3 regions of the Peribacillus sp. FSL K6-1552 genome follow, and region 3 is predicted to be linked to each of the others. Evidence: predicted binding sites of a transcription regulator. Region 3 holds the regulator's gene; each other region holds the start of a gene.
The links. The regulator CtsR, encoded in region 3, represses protease genes until heat stress. The targets are predictions, from matches to a motif close to ATGGTCAATAAAGGTCAAACA.
Positions count from the first base shown of each region.

Region 1 (2,274 bases), 1.3 Mb from region 3:
ATGTGGATTGGACCGAATCTGCATCTTGTTCAATATCCGGTTAGAAGAGGCGAGCTTTACAATCAGGTAGTTGTTTTCAAAAGTTCTCAATACACCGAAGAAAATGAAAAAACAGATCAATGGGGTACCCCGGAAGAAATGGACCGTGTCTTTGCAGGAACTTGTGAGCTTGTTCAAAATGCGATTTCATTCATTCAACGTCAACGTCGCTGGCCGATGTACGACCGTTTGCCAATTAATAACTGGACAAAAGGCAGGATCACACTTACGGGAGATGCCGCACATCCAATGCTTCAATACTTGGCACAAGGAGCTTGCCAAGCTTTAGAAGATGCGGCTTATTTGACTGATATGCTTCATAAGAATGGGGATAATGTGGAGCAGGCATTTTTGGAATATCAAGAAGAACGCATTCCACGTACAGCGAATGTTCAAACAAGTGCAAGAATGTGGGGAGAAATTATCCACAATACTACCGATGCGGGGATACTGCTTCGTGATACGATTCTATTAAATCGCACGGATAAGGATTTTAAATTTGTTGATGATTTCCACGGTTACAACAAAGCGTTTGTAAAAGCATAATAACCTGCATTTGCTTCATTCATCCCAAAGTTTTGGTTAGCATATTTTTTAAATCAATATTAGATTTTTGCCTTTCTTCCTTATGAAGAGAGGCTTTTACTGTTTATCCCTTAATAACCTTTGTATTTTTTATAACATTTCTTTACAAGGGAAAAATAAAAAGTATAATGAAACCATAAAGGTCAAGAATGGTCAAACGTTGTAAGAGTTCGTTCATGGAATTGATGAATGGGAGGTTTTAAGATGGATATTAATAAAATGACAGAGAGAACCCAACAGGCGTTTATTGGCGGGCAGGAACTAGCTAAGGATAGGGGAAATCCGGAACTGACGGAGCTTCATTTATTAAAAACCTTAATGGAACAGGACGAAAGTTTATTAATTAGAATTTTATCTGATTCGGATAAAACGGTCAGTCGTTTTGAAATAGAGCTAAATAAGGAACTTAATAAATTGCCGGAAGTGAGCGGCAGTGTTGCTCAGGTATATATGTCAGCTTCCCTACAACAGTTATTGACGGTTGCAGAAAAAGAAATGCAAGTGTGGGAGGACGAATATTTATCCGTCGAACACATCCTGCTGGCGTTGTTAAAGGAAAAAAAACCGAATATAAACAGGCTGTTTTCAACTTATGGAATAGATTACGATAAAGCAAAACAAGTTATACACGATATAAGGGGGAATCAACGAGTGACTAGTCAAAATCCAGAAAGCACATATGAAGTCCTAAGAAAATACGGCAGAGATCTCGTTGCTGAAGTTAAATCGGGGAAGGTTGATCCTGTCATCGGGCGTGATACGGAAATTCGCAATGTCATCCGGATTCTATCACGAAAGACGAAAAATAATCCAGTATTGATTGGGGAACCTGGGGTAGGTAAAACAGCGATTGTCGAAGGATTGGCGCAAAGGATTGTCAGGAAGGATGTCCCAGAAGGACTAAAAGACAAAACAGTTTTTTCACTTGATATGAGTGCTCTAGTTGCCGGGGCCAAATTCCGTGGTGAATTTGAGGAACGTTTAAAAGCTGTACTGAATGAAATTAAAAAGAGTGAGGGTAAAATTCTTTTATTCATTGACGAATTGCATACAATTGTAGGAGCAGGCAGAACGGATGGCGCACTTGATGCAGGGAATATGTTAAAGCCGATGCTTGCGCGTGGTGAGCTGCACTGTATCGGTGCAACAACCCTGGATGAATATCGCCAGTATATTGAAAAGGATCCCGCTCTAGAACGCCGTTTCCAGCAAGTTCTCGTTCCCGAGCCAGATGTGGAAGATACTATTTCAATATTGCGCGGATTAAAGGAACGGTTTGAAATTCACCATGGCGTCAGGATACATGATCGGGCGATTGTTGCTGCCTCTGTCCTTTCCAACCGTTATATAACGGAGCGATTTTTACCAGATAAAGCGATTGACCTAGTGGATGAAGCTTGTGCGATGATCAGAATGGAAATTGATTCAATGCCTTCAGAGCTAGATGAAATCACAAGAAAGGTTATGCAGCTTGAAATTGAAGAAGCGGCCTTGAAGAATGAAGAGGATCCTCAAAGTAAAGCAAGGCTAGGAGTACTCCAAAAAGAACTTTCAGAACTTAAGGATCAAGCGAATAGCATGAAAGCAAAGTGGCAAATGGAGAAATCTGCGCTTCAAAAAGTACAGGACCAACGTGAAGAGCTCGAGAAG
Region 1 is NZ_JBBOST010000001.1:1,389,493-1,391,766, forward strand. It holds gene NST21_RS06715 (FAD-dependent monooxygenase) at 1-585, shown strand, start outside; gene clpB (ATP-dependent chaperone ClpB) at 829-2,274, shown strand, end outside.
Region 1: clpB (ATP-dependent chaperone ClpB) is a predicted target of CtsR. The motif match lies at 764-784, and genes of this name have one in related genera.

Region 2 (2,274 bases), 5.4 Mb from region 3:
TGCATCAGCTCCTGGGTCATTGCCAATTTTAATGTTTGCTGTTGAAAAAGTCCTGCTTTCATATTCATACTCATCGATTCATCCCTCCCCCATTCCATTTTACATTATCAGGAGAAAATTCTACACAAAAACCCATGAAAACGCTTACGTTTTTTTCTGAATAGTGTATTTGTTTTAAATACTATATGTCAGGAATGCGATTTTCACAACTACTTTTATTGAGAAATCAACATTTCTCAAGGGTTATGACTAATATTATCCAAAAGAGGGTGACATTACATAATTCGATGGAAATTTACGGAAATCGATTAAATTCATCAAAAATCGCTTGGATCCATCGGATGCCTTCACTTAAAAATGACAAATAAAAAATCCCCCACTTAATTAAGCGGGAGATTGGTAATGCCCTCGGCAGGAATCGAACCTGCATTTCAAGCTTCGGAGGCTTGCGTTCTATCCGTTGCACTACGAGGGCGAAATAGAAGATCATTTACTATATTTTTTCGACAGACTTCATTATATGATAGAATGCCTTCCTTTGCAAGGGTTATCAGGTTTAAAACTTCGGCTTTTGGGTATTATGGGTAATGTGGAAATTCATCCCTGTGCGGCATAATTATTAATAAATTTAATTAGGAAGGAGACTTAGCTAGAAAATTGTCGAACAAATTATCAATTATAGGGTTTGTTTTGTTTGACCTAAATTGACCAAAAAGTGTATCATACATACATAAAGAATTTAAATGATTCTCTTAATCGAAGGAGGAAATGAACATGAATTTAATTCCTACAGTTATCGAACAAACAAGTCGTGGGGAGCGTGCCTACGATATTTATTCCCGTTTATTAAAAGACCGGATCATTATGCTTGGAAGCGCAATTGATGACAATGTTTCCAATTCTATTGTTGCTCAATTACTATTTTTAGAAGCAGAAAATCCTGAAAAAGATATTACTTTATATATCAACAGCCCAGGTGGAAGCATCACATCTGGTATGGCTATCTACGATACAATGCAATATATTAAACCAAATGTATCAACTGTATGTATTGGTATGGCTGCTTCTATGGGCGCATTCCTATTGGCTGCTGGTGAAAAAGGCAAACGTTATGCCCTGCCAAACAGTGAAGTCATGATTCACCAACCACTTGGAGGAGCTCAAGGTCAAGCAACGGAAATTGAAATTGCAGCCCGCCGTATCCTTCACTTGAAAGACAAATTAAACCAAATCCTAGCAGAACGTACTGGACAACCTATAGAAGTCCTTCAAAGAGATACAGAACGCGATAACTTCATGACCTCTGAAAGAGCTCTTGAATATGGCTTGATTGACAAAGTCATCACTCGTAGCAATCTTGAAGATAAAAAAGACAAATAATAAAACTAAAGGACTCGAAAGTAGCATAAAGCGACTTTTGAGTCCTTTTTCTTTTATGTGAAAACTTTAAGAGGATGCTTGTTGGCATCCTCTTATTTTATCCTTCTTGCTGTACGAATTCTTCTAATGCCTCTATTGCTTCTTTTTCATCACGGCCTTCAACAATAAGCTTGACGGACACGCCAGAGCTAATGGCAAGACTCATTAATCCCATAATACTTTTTGCATTCACTTTTTTTCCTTCTTTTTCAAGGAAAACATCTGAATGAAAGCGGTTAGCTTCTTGAACAAAAAGAGCCGCCGGTCGTGCTTGTAAACCTGTTTTTAGTCGTACTTCTACCTGTTTTTCCACCATCTTGATCTCCCCTGTTAGCTTTATTTTTTCGCAGCAATAGCTTCTCCTCCACGGAGTCTATCAGCTATTTCATCAATTTTTCGCAACCGATGATTAATCCCCGACTTACTGATGTTTCCTCCTGATACCATTTCTCCAAGTTCCTTTAAGGTTATATCCTGAAATGCTATCCTTAGCTCCGCAATTTCCCGAAGCTTATCTGGTAAAATATTTAATCCTACCGTATCCTCAATGTAATGGATATTTTCAACCTGACGCAATGAGGCCCCAATCGTTTTGTTCAAATTAGCTGTTTCACAATTCACAAGGCGATTTACGGAATTACGCATATCACGGACAATTCTTACATCCTCAAACCTTAATAAAGCTGAATGAGCTCCCACAATACTTAAAAACTCAGCAATTTTTTCGGCTTCTTTTAAATAAATGATATACCCTTTTTTACGTTCTAGCGTCTTAGCCTTTAAACCAAACTTATTCATTAGCTCACAAAGCGCATCATTGTGCTCTTTATAAAGTGAGAAAATCTCAAGATGATA
Region 2 is NZ_JBBOST010000001.1:5,452,424-5,454,697, forward strand. It holds gene rpoN (RNA polymerase factor sigma-54) at 1-74, opposite strand, end outside; tRNA gene NST21_RS26235 (tRNA-Arg) at 404-475, opposite strand; gene clpP (ATP-dependent Clp endopeptidase proteolytic subunit ClpP) at 775-1,380, shown strand; gene NST21_RS26245 (HPr family phosphocarrier protein) at 1,478-1,735, opposite strand; gene whiA (DNA-binding protein WhiA) at 1,756-2,274, opposite strand, start outside.
Region 2: clpP (ATP-dependent Clp endopeptidase proteolytic subunit ClpP) is a predicted target of CtsR. The motif match lies at 692-712, and genes of this name have one in related genera.

Region 3 (2,274 bases):
GATGTCGGCTCATCGCATCCTGGGGCTGTAGTCGGTCCCAAGGGTTGGGCTGTTCGCCCATTAAAGCGGTACGCGAGCTGGGTTCAGAACGTCGTGAGACAGTTCGGTCCCTATCCGTCGCGGGCGCAGGAAATTTGAGAGGAGCTGTCCTTAGTACGAGAGGACCGGGATGGACGCACCGCTGGTGTACCAGTTGTCTTGCCAAAGGCATAGCTGGGTAGCTACGTGCGGACGGGATAAGTGCTGAAAGCATCTAAGCATGAAGCCCCCCTCGAGATGAGATTTCCCATAGCGCAAGCTAGTAAGATCCCTGAAAGATGATCAGGTTGATAGGTCAGAGGTGGAAGCGTGGCGACATGTGGAGCTGACTGATACTAATAGATCGAGGACTTAACCACGCTTTAAAAAATGAAATACCTTCTTATTATCTAGTTTTGAAGGAACAACGTTCCTTTATTGTTTGGTGACGATAGCGAAGAGGTCACACCCGTTCCCATTCCGAACACGGCAGTTAAGCTCTTCAGCGCCGATGGTAGTTGGGGGTTTCCCCCTGTGAGAGTAGGACGCCGCCAAGCCATTCAAAAAGATCAGCCATACTTGGCTGGTCTTTTTTCTTTTACAAATAGATAGCGATTTAAAGATCAGCAAAGATGTTGGTCTTCTTTGTATTTGACCAGGTGTTTGGATTCGGCAGGAGAATTAATACACGTAATAGAATATTCTATTATAAAATAGGTTTTGTGTTTAACTGTTTAGGGTATTTAAGTAAGATATTTAAATTTTAGTGTGCATTAGGGTATGTAAGTACATATAATTTGGAGAAAATGGATAATACATTTAAATGAGTGCATTTAAGTTGCAAAATGCATTTTTCCTTGTATAATAATAGTCAAATATAGTCAAAGTCAGATTGGAGGAGGCTGAGTGAGAAACATATCTGATATTATCGAAACTTATTTGAAACAAGTACTAGAAATAAGTCAGAAAGATATCTTAGAAATTAAAAGAAGTGAAATAGCAGATAAATTTCAGTGTGTTCCTTCTCAAATCAATTACGTAATTAATACCAGGTTTACAATCGAAAGAGGTTATGTTGTAGAGAGTAAGCGTGGAGGCGGCGGTTATATACGGATCATGAAAGTGAAATCGCAGGATTACGTGCATCTTATTAACCAATTATTATCCCTTATTGGTTCTAGGGTAACTCAATCGATGGCTGAAGGTGTTATTTCTCGGCTTATGAGTGAAGAAGTTATAAATGAAAGAGAAGCCAAGATCATGATGAGCGTCATTGATAGATCGGTGATTTATATAGATTTACCCGACCGAGATGAGCTTAGGGCAAGGATTTTAACTGCGATGCTTACAACTTTAAAATATAAATAAAACTGGCAGAGGTGATGAACATGATTTGCCAAGAATGTCATCAAAGGCCTGCTACCCTGCACTTCACCAAGATCATTAATGGAAAAAAAACCGAGGTTATGATTTGTGAGAAATGTGCTCAGGAAAAAGGTGAAATGACTATGGTTGCAGGAGGACATGGTTTTTCAATAAATAATTTATTAGCAGGATTGTTGAATATGGAGTCGAATATTCAACAGACGAAGGCAAATGCATTTCCTAAGACAGAAGAGAAGCGCTGCCCTCATTGTCACCGATCCTATAAAGAGTTTGTCCACCTTGGTAAATTTGGATGTGCTGAATGTTATAAAACTTTCAACGATCAATTAAATCCGATTTTAAAGAGGGTTCATAGCGGCAATATTGCACATATAGGTAAAATTCCAAAAAGGATTGGTGGCACCATTTATCTTCGAAAACAAATTTCAGATTTGAAAGAGGTTTTAAAGGTTCACATCAATCAAGAGGAATTTGAGAAAGCAGCAGAAGTAAGAGATAAGGTTCGTTCCCTTGAAAAAAGGTATGAAGCACAAGAGGGAGGCGACGAATTATGAGTTTAGAAAAGTTTGTAGAAAACGCCTTGAGTTCCTGGATGAGTGCCGAAGGGCCTGAAATTGATATTGTATTAAGTTCTAGAATTCGGTTGGCCAGGAATTTCAAAGATTTCACCTTTCCTACCTCCTTTTCTAACGAAGAAGCTAAAGAAATCATTGAATTAGTAAAAAAAAGAATTGAAGAGGAAGTTACCCCGGAGATTGGTAAACTTGAACTTCTAGAGATTGACCAAATCAAACCACTAGAAAAGCGTGTTCTCGTTGAAAAGCATTTAATCAGTCCTCATTTAGTTGATGAATCAGCAAAAGGTGCTTG
Region 3 is NZ_JBBOST010000001.1:101,467-103,740, forward strand. It holds rRNA gene NST21_RS00535 (23S ribosomal RNA) at 1-398, shown strand, start outside; rRNA gene rrf (5S ribosomal RNA) at 460-575, shown strand; gene NST21_RS00545 (CtsR family transcriptional regulator) at 925-1,386, shown strand; gene NST21_RS00550 (UvrB/UvrC motif-containing protein) at 1,407-1,958, shown strand; gene NST21_RS00555 (protein arginine kinase) at 1,955-2,274, shown strand, end outside.